2 regions of the Pseudoalteromonas sp. 20-MNA-CIBAN-0454 genome follow, and region 2 is predicted to be linked to the other one. Evidence: riboswitches for the same ligand, from Rfam matches in the RefSeq annotation. Region 2 holds a riboswitch; the other holds the start of a gene.
What was found. A riboswitch is a leader RNA that binds a small molecule or an ion and turns the genes downstream of it on or off. The one in region 2 is predicted to bind cobalamin.
Positions count from the first base shown of each region.

Region 1: another riboswitch for cobalamin. It lies ahead of AAEZ22_RS03885 (TonB-dependent receptor domain-containing protein); the one in region 2 lies ahead of AAEZ22_RS16085 (ABC transporter ATP-binding protein).

Region 1 is NZ_JBEOOB010000005.1:97,807-105,155, forward strand. Features, by position in the region: gene msrA (peptide-methionine (S)-S-oxide reductase MsrA) at 1-405, shown strand, start outside; gene AAEZ22_RS03885 (TonB-dependent receptor domain-containing protein) at 513-2,342, opposite strand; cobalamin riboswitch at 2,380-2,544, opposite strand; gene AAEZ22_RS03890 (YajQ family cyclic di-GMP-binding protein) at 2,795-3,277, opposite strand; gene AAEZ22_RS03895 (VanZ family protein) at 3,441-3,791, shown strand; gene AAEZ22_RS03900 (ketopantoate reductase family protein) at 3,784-4,686, shown strand; gene thiI (tRNA uracil 4-sulfurtransferase ThiI) at 4,712-6,169, opposite strand; gene AAEZ22_RS03910 (TetR/AcrR family transcriptional regulator) at 6,242-6,910, opposite strand; gene coaD (pantetheine-phosphate adenylyltransferase) at 7,097-7,349, shown strand, end outside.
Region 2 is NZ_JBEOOB010000042.1:433-7,781, reverse strand. Features, by position in the region: gene AAEZ22_RS16110 (thioesterase family protein) at 1-24, shown strand, start outside; gene rarD (EamA family transporter RarD) at 77-997, shown strand; gene AAEZ22_RS16100 (MaoP family protein) at 1,104-1,478, opposite strand; gene AAEZ22_RS16095 (LysR family transcriptional regulator) at 1,569-2,432, shown strand; gene AAEZ22_RS16090 (porin) at 2,595-3,533, shown strand; cobalamin riboswitch at 3,578-3,718, shown strand; gene AAEZ22_RS16085 (ABC transporter ATP-binding protein) at 3,798-4,610, shown strand; gene AAEZ22_RS16080 (FecCD family ABC transporter permease) at 4,612-5,613, shown strand; gene AAEZ22_RS16075 (cobyric acid synthase) at 5,622-7,112, shown strand; gene cobO (cob(I)yrinic acid a,c-diamide adenosyltransferase) at 7,096-7,349, shown strand, end outside.

The DNA.
Region 1 (7,349 bases), on a different contig from region 2:
TATAATTCTGTATGCTCTGGCACAACCGGGCACGCTGAGGTTGTTAAAGTTGAATTTGACACCACTGTAGTTAGCTTTGAAACACTGCTAGCAATGTTTTTCACTTTGCATGATGCAACACAATTAAATCGCCAAGGTAACGATATAGGCACACAGTATAGAAGTGTTGTTTACTATCACGATGAGGCTCAACTAAAGCAAACCAATGAAATGATAGCTCAACTGCAAAGCCATGTGAGTGAGCCAATTGTGACAGAAGTCAGCCCTGCCACTACGTATTATCCAGCAGAGCATTATCATCAAGATTACTATAACGAAAACCCACAGCAGGGTTACTGTAGTATTTTAATAGCACCTAAATTACATAAGTTTGAAACCGTATTTAAAGAGTTTTTAACTGACTAGCTAAGTTTAACTACTCAGTAGAAAGCCCGATTTAAATCGGGCTTTTGTATTTTCAGCTTAATTTAATAATCTTTATCTATTAAAGGCATTAAAAGCATTAAAGACGGCTAAAACTGGTAGCTTGCGCCCGCAAAAAAGCGACGCTCTGGTGTGTTGTAGTAATATACTTCACCCGTTATAGAATCAGTGCTTGAGTCAACCACGTTATACTCTTTATCAAATAAGTTTTCTACACGAAGCGAAACCTCAATGTGTTCATTTACTTGATAATTACCCGCTAAGTTCCAAAGCGTGTATGAGCCTAAACGCGTCACAGCACCTTGTCGGTCACTACGATATTGCATGTCTAAGCTCGCATCAAACGCACCAAACTGTTTTGCAAGTTCCCAATTAAATGTACGTTTAGCAACATTACGTAACTCTGCGCCCGTTTCTTCGTCTTCTGCACTTAAATAAGCAAAGTTAAGATTACTATCGAAACCCAAAATTTGTTGTGACAGGCTAAACTCAACCCCTTCGTAGCGTGCTTCATTTAAGTTGATAGGAAAAAAGTTAGAATCCAAAGAGATTTTATCTTCAATATCATTTCTAAAAATAGCAACATCAACACTTGCTATATCAAAATCTACATTTAACCCAATCTCTCGGTTTAATGATTTTTCAGGCTCTAAATCAGGATTAGATGAAGGTGGAAAACCAGGAAAAGCCGGAAAGTATAAATCGTTAAATGTAGGTGCTTTAAAACCAGTGCTTTGACTTATTCTAAAGGTTGCGTCTTCAGATAAATGATAGCCAGCTGCTGCAGTGTAAGTCGTTTCGTCACCAAACTGTTCATCATCGTCTTGACGCACAGTTAAATTAGCTAACACTTTCTCTGTATTATAATAAGCACCAACAAATACAGCTAATACATCACGCTCTTGTACACCATACTGCGTTGTACTACGAGATACATCATCGTTGTACCAGTTAACGCCGCCGCTAATATTAAGCTCTTCAGATAATGTATATTGACCGTTATAATCCAATTGCACACGTTTCGTTATAAAATCATTTACACCAAATGCTGAGGTATCGTGTGAATCATCTGTTGAAATAGCAATATCAATACTGTGCGATTGGTTAGTGTAGTTTTTATTCCAACCTGCAGAAAGCTGATAGTTTTTAAAATCACCTGTTTCTACAGTACTTGTGGCTGGGCTGAAACGATTGTCGTAATCTACATAGCCTTCACTGTATTGGCCTAATAACTTAAAGTTGCCGTAGCGTGCATCGGTATAATTTACTTTAAAACCAAGATTCTTATTTTCATAGCCATCTTCATCTGGTGCTACACCTTGGAGTACATCAAAACCATCAGTTTTTTCAAAACCTGCGTTAAACGCAGTAGTAACATCGCCTGATTTTACAGAGCCAGCCACCTGATAATCTTGATAAGAATCAGAACCAAACGTAGCACTCACAGATAAGTTATCTGACTCACGCGTGATAATATTAATTACGCCCGCGAGTGCGTCAGAGCCATAAATAGCCGCGCGAGAGCCTTTAATAATTTCAATGCGTTCAATACTATTTAAAGGGACATTATTTAGTGCTTTTTGTCCAAGTGTTGCAGACCCTGTACGTACACCGTCAATCAAAATCAACGCATCGCCAGAGCCAGTACCACGAAGTGACACACCTGTACTTTGACCAAAACCACCGTTTGGATTAACCTGAAAACCAACTTGTTTACTTAATAGCGTTGGTAAATCGCGTACGTTGCTTGCTTCTATTTCTGCACGCTCGATAACATTTACACTTGCTAAAACGTCATTGATTGATTGCTCAAATTTATTAGCTGTAACGGTTATTTTTTCAATTGATTGCTCTGCGCCAGACACAGAAAATGAAAGCGCGGCAGAAATTGCAACGCCAAGTGCTGATTTATTTAACATGATGTCCCCTACCTTTGCCCACCGCAAAGATGTTAATAAGTAAGATTACTTCAAGGCCGGTCTCCGGACTCAGTCAACACTATAATAGCTGCTAATACTTTACCGTTGCGGGGGCAGTGTTGGGGTTGTTATCGTCTTGAAAACGCACCAACTTCCCGATTATCTTGCTGTTAATTTCAATACTTTGAAACGTATACAAAGGTATTAAGCAAGCACCTTGAAAATAGGTCGCTATTGTGAGTATTTTGTTTACAAATGTCAATAGACGTCTATATAGCCAAAGTTTGATTTTTAACGATATAAACCCTCAACAATCACTTTAAAAGAGTTAAATTACATATCAAGCTACTAATAGCAAAAAAGCCAAACTTCATTGCTGTAGCTTGGCTTTTTTAACACAAATTTTTTAAAAATTAGTCTCCTAATCTCTATAATATCTGTAATCTGTTTTATTAATCGCGGAAGTTTTTAAACTGAAATGGCTGGCCTAAATCGGCGCTACGTACTACTTGCATAGCTTCTTGAAGATCATCTCGCTTTTTACCTGTTACGCGTACTTCTTCACCTTGAATGGCGGCTTGTACTTTAACTTTTGAATCTTTAATGGCTTTAACTATTTTTTTAGCCATCTCTTTTTCAATACCTTGCTTTAAACCAACGTTACGAAAAACATTTTTACCCGCTCGGCTAATATCTTGCAATTCAAGGCTTGATACATCCATACCACGCTTAGAAATTTTACTCGCTAAAATATCAAATAATTGTATAACCTGAGAGTCAGCTTCGGCTTTAAGCTTAATTACTTTATCATTTAGCTCAATCGATGCATCAACTCCCCTAAAGTCAAAGCGAGTTTCTAGTTCACGGTTTGCATTATCAACTGCGTTTTTAGCTTCGTTCATTTCTACTTCAGATACAATATCAAATGAAGGCATTGATTTCTCCTAACTATTTTATCTTAATTTTATACTTAATTTATTAAAGCGATTATAACGCTAAAACTATAAATCTTTACACTTTTATGCATCTTGTTCAGGTGCGATACTAAATTAGTTTGATATACTACGGTTTCTTTTTTAAGCGATTTTAGGATTTGTTGTGACAAGGCGTGTTTATCAAGCAATTTTTTTAATTAGTATTGTGGTGTTTACCTTTTTATTTGCGAAAGAAATAAAAGGGGTTGGCAACCTGTTTCCTCATGTTGATAAAGTAGCCCACTTTGGGATATTTTTCATCCTTGCCATAATAATGGATAAAGCGTTTAAACTCCCTTTATACGCACAAATACTTTTATTAGCCGGTTACGGTGCTGCAATAGAAATAATGCAAGACGCACTTCCATATAGGCAAGCATCAATCGCAGATTTTATTGCAGATTTTGCCGGCGCAGCAAGCTACTTTATAATCAAAGCAATTTTAACCCCACGTAAAAAGAACTCTCATGGCTAAAATTCTTATTATTGGCGACGGCGCAATAGGCTTATTATTAGCCCACTTTTTAAGTGCGCAGCATAGTGTAAGCGTGTTAACCCGAAAAAGTACGAGTAACACTCGCTTTTACAGTAGTGACAACAGTGCTTCACAAAAAATAAATGCCTCTTTTATTTCATTAAATGAGCTTAATAGTTTACCTAAATTTGATGTGTTTTTATTTACGGTAAAAGCCTTTCAAGTGCAAAGCGCATTTGCACAAATAAAACAGTTTTTGCCTCAACATTGCTCTGTTGTGCTTTCGCATAACGGTATGGGTAATGTAGAGCAGTTAAAATGTGAGCTCAATGAACACCAAGCGCTTTATTTTTTAACAACGAGTATGGCTGGGTTTAAATCAAACCAATATATAGTACAGCACACTGGTAATGGGCAAAGTATAATTGGCGGATGTAACAACTTAGGTGTTAAAAATAGCAAAATTATGGCGGATCAATTAACCGCGATCCCCCTTTTAAATGCGTCTATGAATATTGAGCAGCTACGTTTTAATAAGTTATTAGTTAACATAGCAATAAATCCGCTAAGTGCGCTACATAACATTAAAAATGGTCAGTTGCGCGAGCCTCAATATTGCTCAATTATAATTAACCTGCTAACCGAAGCATGTAATATTGCTAAGGCAAAAAACCTTGATGTAACGTTAATCAATGCACTGAGCAGTGCGTATGATGTGATGGCACGTACCGCAGAGAACTTCTCATCTATGCAACAAGATGTTGCTCACAATAGAGCAACTGAAATAATGGCAATTTGTGGGTACATTAGCGAGCAAGGCAAGCTTTATAATATAAAAACCCCTTTTAACGATGAACTTTTAGCTAAAATTGCAGCAAAAAAAAGCGCGGTATAAACCACGCTTTTTAAATAGTTAACTTCTACGGGCGATATACCTTTACCGTAGTAAAGCCTTGTTCGTGTAGAATAAGCGCTTGTAACTGGCTCATTACACCTCTATCGCAATACAAGTAATAGTCTTGATCTTTTGGTAAATCACCAAACTTAGTTGCTAAGCGAAAAAACGGCAAATGCACCACTTCTATAGAATCAATTTCCAGTGGTGCTGCTTCTTCTTCCTCTGGAGAGCGAATATCAATTACCACTGCACCAGCTGGTAAATCGGCAACCGACTCAGCTTCTTTTAGTTCCTGCTTAGCTTCTACATCAATATCGCGCACATCCATTACTCGTGCGTTTTCTATTACGGTATTAAGAATATCAAAGTCGAACTTCTCTTCTTCTGCTTTTATTACTTCTATTTTAGCTTTAACAGTTGGCTTTTTAGAAATAACACCACAGTATTCCGGCATCGTTTCGGCCATTTCGGCCGTACCAATTTGACGTGCAATATTAATAATTTCTTGTTTATCGTGTTGAATTAACGGGCGTAAAATAAGGGTTTCGGTTACGCGGTCAATGACACTTAAATTTGCTAATGTTTGGCTAGAAACCTGACCAATACTTTCACCGGTTACCAAAGCTTGAATATTTAATTTTTCGGCCACTTTACTGCCTGCGCGCATCATCATGCGTTTAAGCACCACACCCATTTGGCTGTTTTCAATATTCTCTAATATTTCTGCTACTACTGGTTCAAAATCAACGGTAATAAATTTAACTTTATGAGTTGAGCTGTATTTATTCCATAAGTAGTAGCTCGCTTGTTTAACACCAATTTCGTGCGCCGCACCGCCTAAATTGAAAAACAAAAAGTGCGTACGAGCGCCTTTGCGGATCATTTGATAACTGGCTACACCCGAATCAAAACCGCCAGACATAAGCGATAGTACATCTTCTTGTGTTGGCAGCGGGAAGCCTGCCATGCCAAGGTGAGTATGCGATACTATGTAAGCTTTCTCGTCTTTTATTTCAAGGCGTATCGTTACTTCTGGGTGGCTTAGCTTTACGCTTGCACCGGCAACATGCTGATTTAGTCCACCGCCCACATAACGCTCTAACTCCGTTGAAGTAAAGTCATGCTTACCAATACGTTTAGCGCGTACACAAAACGTTTTACCTTCAATGGTGTGACCAACTAATTCAATGGTTTTTTTATAAATATCGTCAAGCGTTTCAAAGCTCGTTTCGGTTACTTCTATAAACTGCACAATACCCGGAATTCGCGCTAGGCTATCAATAAAAGTGGCACGTGTTTGCTCACCTTCAAGTAGGGTAACTACTGAGATATTGTCCCAGTTGTTTCTAACTTGTACTTTTTCGTCAATACGGCGCAGTACAATCTTAATGTTATTTTCTAACACTTTGGTAAAGCGTTTACGAACCGAGCGGCTTTTGATGGCAATTTCAGGATGTAGTTTGACGATAAATTTAAGCATAGTTCACTCTTAGACTGCGGGAATTCGCGCTCCCAGGCATTGGGCGCGCGATTATAGCAAAAAAATTAACGCCTAGGAACTAAGAGCAGCCGGAATACTTGGGGCTGAGTGAGCAAGTTGCGTGTATTTTTCGCGTAACTGGTTCATTTTATCGCTACTTTTATCTGTGCTGTAGGCTCTAAATAAAGTTAATACTTTTAAAATACCATGATAAATATCTTGCTCGGCAAGTGCGCCACTGAGCCTGCGGGCTTTAATATAAGGGGTCCAAAAACTAACTGTTAATTTAAGCGTATGTGCAAGTTCGAGCGCATCTTGCTCATTAATCGCAATCATTTCACTATCACGTAAACCAAGTATTATTTTACGCACCTGCTCTAACAGCTCTAGTTGAAAATCAATATAAGCCTGCTTAAGCTGCGTATCTCGCGCCAAAATATCGCCTAAATTGTCGTAAAAAAAGTGGTAGCGCCACATCAGTTCAAATAGCGAATCTAGATATACCGTTAACTGACTAAATGCATCATCATTTTTGTTTATAGGTTTAAAGTGAGTGCTCAAGTGCTCACTATACAGCGCAAAAATATGGCGAATAATGTCTTCTTTATTTTTAAAATGGTAGTAAAGATTACCCGGGCTCATGTTTAAATGCGAGGCTATATGATTAGTTGATATCGCTCGCTCACCATGCTCATTAAACAATGAAATACTGGTGTGTATTATTTTATCCTTGGTATTCATATACTAACACTCTATTTTATTCAACAAGTTACAATTCGTACAATAAGTTGTCTAGTATAAACAAAAACAGCATAATTAAACACTCTGTGTAATAGCTTAGTCGTGACAATTAAAGCCACTTACTAGGCTGATTTGTATAAAAAACACTGTTACACTAATGCTAAAAATAATACATAGCGATACTTTATGAAAATCACTGCAATTTATCCAGGTACTTTTGATCCGCTAACTAACGGACACACAGATCTAATTCAACGTGCCTCAAAGATGTTTGATACTGTTATCGTTGCTATTGCTCATAACCCCAGTAAACAGCCTTGCTTTAGCCTTGATGAGCGTGTAGCTCTAGCTAATACTCTTTTAACTCATATAGATAATGTAAAAGTGATAGGATTTTCAGGTTTACTTGCTGATTTGGCACGCGATCACAATGCTAATG
Region 2 (7,349 bases):
ACGGGTACGTATTTAGTTGGCTAATAAAAGTTTGCGGAGTAAACTGGCGACCTTTTGAATAACTAAGTGTTTATTTATGCCGATTGATACCGAGAAGCGCAAGGGCGCCATTTTGGCTTGCATCGCTTTTACTATATGGGGTTTAGCACCTATATACTTTAAGCAACTCCAGCATGTTACTGCATTTGAAATTTTAACGCATCGTGTTGTGTGGTCGGTGATGTTTTTAATTATTATTGTGAGTATTTTAGGCCAGTGGGATAGAATTAAACGCATAATAGTACAGCCTAAATTATTGTTAATGCTGGTTTTAACCTCGTCGATACTGGGGTTTAACTGGGGCTTGTTTATATGGGCGGTTAATAATAATCATATGCTTGATGCCAGTTTAGGTTATTACATTAATCCGTTACTAAATGTATTACTGGGAGTGTTATTTTTAGGCGAACGTTTACGTAAGTTTCAAATGGTTGCTGTTGCTTTAGCATTTACCGGTGTACTGCTGCAATTAATAAGTTTTGGCTCATTTCCTGTGGTTGCTTTTTCGTTAGCTATATCATTTGCAATATATGGTTTACTGCGTAAGAAACTGCCAGTGGAAGCATTGTCCGGTATTTCAATAGAAGCATTTATACTCTTGCCCGTAGCGCTTATTTATTGGTATTTAATGGTGCCTACAGCAACGTCAAGCTTGCCTGCTAATGACTGGCATACCAATGTGTTACTCATTAGTGCCGGGATCATTACCACCTTACCACTACTGTGCTTTACCGGCGCTGCTAAGCGTTTGCAATACACCACTTTAGGCTTTTTTCAGTACATAGGGCCAAGTTTGATGTTTATATTAGCTGTGATGCTTTACGGTGAAGTGTTTGATGCCGAGCGAGTAGTTACATTTGTTTGTATTTGGAGTGCATTGGCTATTTTTAGTTGGGACTCTTTTAGGCAATCTCGTAAACGTAAAAAAGCCGCTATTGTGGCCTCAGGCGTGGTTTAAAAGTTAGTTAACTTAAGTAAGCACGTAGCGCGATGTATTTTGTACTCGCGCTAGGCTTGGTGTATGTTTAACTATTTAAAATGTAAAAATTAAATAGTTAAAGCAATTACATACTGTCTGACTCGGCGTAATAGTCTTGGCTTATTGGTGCTGGGGTCGCTATTTTTGAGCGGCCAAATAATGTATGGAACTTTGCTTTGCTGGTTGTTAACTTTAAGTATTTAACCCAAGCGCGCTCAATTGCATTGGTTGGCTCTAAAGCACCACTAATAACAGCGACAAATTGTTGCTGATGTTCATTTTGTGGCTCTAGGGCTTTATTATGTAAGCCTTTTAAAACAACACCGTGTTGCTCTAATATACTGGCTTCTAATAAGGTAAAGTTTCCGCTGCGACCAAATCCGCGTGGGAAGTTTTGATCATCAAAAAACTGACGTTGACTAACAAATGCTTGGCGAAGTAGTGAAATATCATTGCTCATTGTTGTACCCTCATACCTTGGTAATTGCTGGAGTATGCGGCAAGTTTGCAAATATTTTAAACAAGTTATTTTTATCGTGAGGATAAAAAATTGGATATCGATTTATTAAAAACATTTGTTGAGGTAGTACGCACTCGTCACTTTGGCAAAGCGGCTGAAAACCTTTATATCACGCAGTCTGCAGTAAGCTTTAGAATTCGTCAATTAGAGCAAGGGCTTGGTGTTAATTTGTTTATTCGCCAGCGCAATAATATTCAACTAACAGCGCCAGGTGAGCGTTTATTACCCCATGCACAAATGATCATTACCGGCATGCAAAGAGCAAAAGTAGATGTGGCACTTGCCGATAATATGCATAAACAAATTTGCCTAGCGGGTACACCAAACATTTGGGATGCATTTTTACAGTTTGGTATTACTAATATTGTATCGGCAATGCCCGGTGTGTCTTTGGTGGCTGAGGTAAAAGCACAACAAGAAAGTACCCGCCTGTTATTAGAGCGCACCTTAGATTTAGCTATTTTATTTGATCCACCAAAAGTTGATGAGCTGGTGGTTGAGCGAATTTGTGAACTACCCATTATACCGGTAAGCGCGTTTGATACTGCCAGTTACGATAACTTTTTTGATAACCAGTACGTATATGTTGACTGGGGCACGACATTCTCACTGTGGCATGCTCGCCAGTTTACTGGCAAAACCCCACCCTACTTTAGAACAAGTACTGGGCGTATAGCACTTGATTTAATATTGCAATGCGGAGGGAGTGCATTTATTCCTCAAGTACTTGTTGCAGCGCATTTAGAAAAAGGCGAGTTATTTCATGTGAAAGACGTAGAAACCACCTCGCGCGATATATTTGTTGCCTATCACAGAGACAATGAGCAAAAAGAGTTAATAGAAACATTAGTAAATTTATTAACCCAAATGACCCCTAAGTTACCCGTAGAGTAAGGCCAATGGATTTGCTGTATATGTACGTTTGATTGCAACTATTATGTATTTTTATGAATTTAAAAGTGTAAAAATATGACGGCTGTAATATTTTTGTCATTTAACAGTGCCAAACTCCTGTTGCATTAAAAACGAGTCTGTTGTGATTATCGAGGAAATAACATGAAATTTGTAAAGTCGAGCTTATGTATAGCTTTATTAGGTGGTTTGTCTTTTAATGCGCTTGCTGAAGTGGATTTTTACGGTAAAGCGAACGTAACACTACAGTCGTCGGATGATGGTGAGGGGTCTTTTACCGAAATTAAAAGTAACAAATCACGTTTGGGCTTAAAAGGGTCTGAAAAAATATCTGATGGCTTAGAAGCTGTTTATAAGTTTGAATTTCAAGTTGATGTTTCTGACGCCGACTCAAAAGGTGATAATGACGACAATATCTCTGCTCGTAATCAGTATATAGGTTTAAAAGGCGCGTTTGGCCAAGTTGTTATTGGCCGTAACGATACCGCGCTTAAGCAGTCACAAGGTAAAGTTGATTTATTTAGCGACCTTGAAGGCGACATTAAAAATGCCTTTAAAGGTGAAAATAGAATGGGCAGTAGTGTTTCTTATGCCTCTAATTCTTACCAAGGTTTTAAGCTTTTGGCTACGTTTGTTGCAGAGGATAGCGATGCAGCAGGTGCTAAAAATGGCTATTCAATGGCAGTAACTTATGGTGACGCAGCCCTTAAAAAGAGCGCAATATATGCCGCTATTGCTGCCGATAGTGAAGTGAACGGCTACGATGTAGTGCGCGCATCAGTACAAGGTAAAGTAGCCGATTTTAAATTAGGCGCTATGTATCAAACGCAAGAAAAAGTTGATGGCAGTAGTGAGGCCGACGGTTATTTATTAAGTGCGGCTTACACTATGGCTAGCAATACCTTTAAATTGCAGTACCAGGCAATGAATTTTAAAGGCAGTGATGACAAAACGGCTATTTCGGCAGGTGTTGATCATCAGTTAAATAAAAACACTAAATTATTTGGTTTTTATTCTAATTTCGATATGGACAACAACGTTGACCAAGACTACTTAGGTGTAGGTATAGAATATAAATTTTAAGCAGCGCTTAGCACTGCCTTTTTAAGCCGTACTTTGTTAAGTGCGGTTTTTTTGCTTTAAATTATTTACTTAGCCGCCCATAATAGAGTATTCATTTGGAATGAGGTGCAACTCCTCAACTGTTCCCGCAACTGTAATTAGCATAACGCTTTAAGTCAGATACAAATAAACTATTTTAACGAGCGGGTTTACTCATCTTCAAATTATGTACTAGCCATAGTTAGTTGCATTGTTAGTGAGCGCATTCCTGCCTAGGGTTAACTATTGCAAACTCAAACGCCATTAAGTACACCATTGTTAAGCGTTAATCGCGTGTCGTGGAATATTGGCAGTAAAACCATCCTTAACAATATTAATTTGCAAATAAAGCAAGGTAAGTTCGTTGGCTTAATTGGCCCCAATGGCGCAGGTAAATCTAGTTTACTGCGGTGTTTGTATCGCTTTAATCAGCCCACTGCAGGGCAAATTAAATTTAATAATACCGATATTTGGCAGTTAAAAAGCCATGAATACGCAAAGCAGGTTGCGGTTGTTTTACAAGAAACCCCATCACAATTTAATTTAACTTTATTAGATGTGGTTGCACTTGGGTTAACCCCGCATAAAGCATTATTTAGCACCACCACAACAGCCGACACACAAAAAATAAACCAAGCTATAGCGCGAGTTGGCTTGCAGGATCATGCAAGCCAACGTTTTGAGTCGCTTTCGGGAGGAGAAAAACAACGTGCATTAATTGCTCGGGCTATGGTGCAGCAACCGCAACTATTAATTATGGATGAGCCAACCAGCCACTTAGATGTGAAGTATCAAATTCAGGTAATGGAGTTGGCTAAATCGCTTGGCGTTACTGTGTTTGCATCGTTTCATGATTTAAATTTAGCCGCTGCTATGTGCGATGAGCTGGTGGTTATAAATCACGGCGAAATTGTTAATACAGGCTCTCCCATCGATGTGCTCAGCGAGGACATGCTCAATGATGTATTTGGTGTATGTGCACAAGTAAGCCACCACCCGCAAATGTCTAAATTAGGTGGTGTTATTCCACATATTACTTACTTTTATGGGTATGAATAATATGCGCATGCTTAACAATCATTCAATAGCACTTTTAGTCACAGTACTAGCTGCATTATTTACGTTATTTACGGCGCTGAGTTTTGGCGCTGCCGACACATCATTAACTGATGTATTTAAAAGTATTTTCACCTCAACAGAGGGCTCCTTTAACACTCGAATTATTGTTGAATTAAGAATGCCACGCACATTACTGGCATTTTTAGCTGGCAGTGGTTTAGCCATTGCCGGGCTTATTTTGCAAACCGTGACGCGTAATCCGTTAGCAGATCCTTATTTATTTGGGATATCGTCTGGGGCGTCTTTGGGGGTTGTTATACTCATGGCGTTTGTGGGCATTAGTGCGGGCTTTGCATTATCGGCAGCGGCATTGGCTGGCAGTTTAGTGGCTATGAGTTTACTTATATTGATTGCAGGGCGGCAGCAAAGTGGGCAAGTAGAATCTATGCTGCTGGCAGGTGTGGCCTTGTCATTTTTATTTAGCGCATTTACCAGTTTATTACTTTACTGGAGCGACCCACAGGCGGTTGCGGCTATTTTATTTTGGACGCTCGGTAGTTTTGCACGGGCGCAGTGGGCAACGCTGTGGTTACCTTTTGTGGTTATTGTATTGTGTACATTTACAATGCTTAGTTTTAGGCGCCAACTTAATGCCATGCTGCTTGGCGATGAAAGTGCTATAACACTGGGTGTGCGGGTACATCGCTTTAGAATATTAATGTTGGTTTTAAGTTCGCTGATAACGGCAGTGTTAGTAGCTATGTGCGGCGGAATTGGCTTTGTAGGATTAATGGTGCCGCATATTGTGCGCTTTTTTATCTCCCAAGGTAGCTTGTCAGGCTTACTGGTAACGAGTTTGGTGGGTGGTACTTTTATGGTTTGGGTTGATGTGCTAGCGCGCACGTTATTAACGAATCAAGAGTTACCGGTTGGGGTTATTACTGCAGCTATTGGTAGCGTGTTCTTTTTAAGCTTATTGTATTTTCGTAAGCGCCAGGTGTAGGGCTATAAATGAAAACGTTAATGGTGCAAGGCACTACATCCGATGCGGGTAAAAGTACACTGGTTGCGGCGCTGTGTAGAGTATTTGCTAATAGAGGGTTAAATGTAGCGCCATTTAAGCCACAAAATATGGCATTAAATAGTGCAGTTACAGATGATGGTGGTGAAATAGGTCGAGCTCAAGCACTGCAAGCTATAGCGGCAAAGGTGGCACCTGAAATTGACTTTAACCCCGTATTACTTAAGCCTAATAGCGATACTGGCGCGCAGGTTATTATTCATGGTAAAGCCATAAGTAATATGGAAGCTGGCGCGTATCACGATTATAAAAAAGTAGCTATGGATGCAGTAATTACGTCGCATAACCGTTTAGCAAAACGTTTTGATTTACTGCTGGTGGAAGGGGCAGGCAGCCCAGCCGAAATAAACCTCAGAGCCAACGACATTGCTAATATGGGCTACGCCGAAGCCGTTGACTGCCCCGTAATTATAATTGCCGATATAGATAAAGGCGGTGTGTTTGCTCATTTAGTGGGTACTTTGGCATTATTGAGTGAGTCGGAGCAAGCGCGGGTAAAAGGCTTTATAATAAATCGTTTTAGAGGCGATATAAGCTTGTTACAAAGTGGGCTTGATTGGCTGGAAAAATACACAGGTAAACCGGTGTTAGGCGTATTGCCGTATTTACACGACCTAGCATTAGACGCTGAAGATGCAATTGCTATAGATAATACGCTAACTAATGTCAGCGTTAATATTGCGGTGCTGCTTGTGCCGCACATTAGTAACCATACTGACTTTGATGCACTGCGCTTACATCCCAATATAAATATTAATTATGTAGCGCATACACAAGCGATCCCCGATGTTGATTTGATCATTTTACCGGGGAGTAAAAACGTATTGAGTGATTTAGCCTTTTTAAAAAATGAAGGCTGGGATACACAAATAAAGCGCCATTTACGTTATGGTGGTAAAGTGCTTGGTATTTGTGGTGGTATGCAAATGCTTGGCAATAGTATTAATGATCCCCTAGGTGTTGAGTCATCATTACAGCATATGCCGGGGCTAGCGTTAAGTGATTTTACCAGCACACTTACAGCACAAAAAATATTGAGTAATGTAACCGCGACTATGCAATTAAATAACCAGCAAACACTTTGTAGTGGCTACGAAATTCATGCAGGCATTAGCCAAGGTGAAGCACTTAATAAACCATTTTTAAGCTTTAATGAACACCCAAATGGCTTTACAGCCGATGGGTTTATTAGTGATGATAACGCCATAGCGGGTACTTATTTACATGGCTTATTTGATCAAGCGAGTGCCACATTGCAAATATTAAAGTGGCTCAAAGCCGATACAGTTATTAATCCGGTTAATATTAACCAGCACCGTGAGCAGCAACTAGAGCGTTTAGCTGCCATGTGTGAAACGCATTTAAATATTGCACACATTATTAAAATTTATGAAGGGCATAATCATGAGCGAACAAAGTAAAGATAAACATCAGCAACGCCAACAAAAATTAAAAGATCAAGTTGATGCACGAATAGCTGCAGCGCAACAAGAAAAAGGTATTTTTCAGGTTATAACCGGTAATGGCAAAGGTAAATCGACCTCGGGCTTTGGTGTGGTAGCACGTTGTGTTGGTCATGGAAAAAAAGCCGCTGTGTGCCAGTACATAAAAGGCACTTGGGAATGTGGAGAGCGTAACTTGTTACAGAGTGCGGGTGT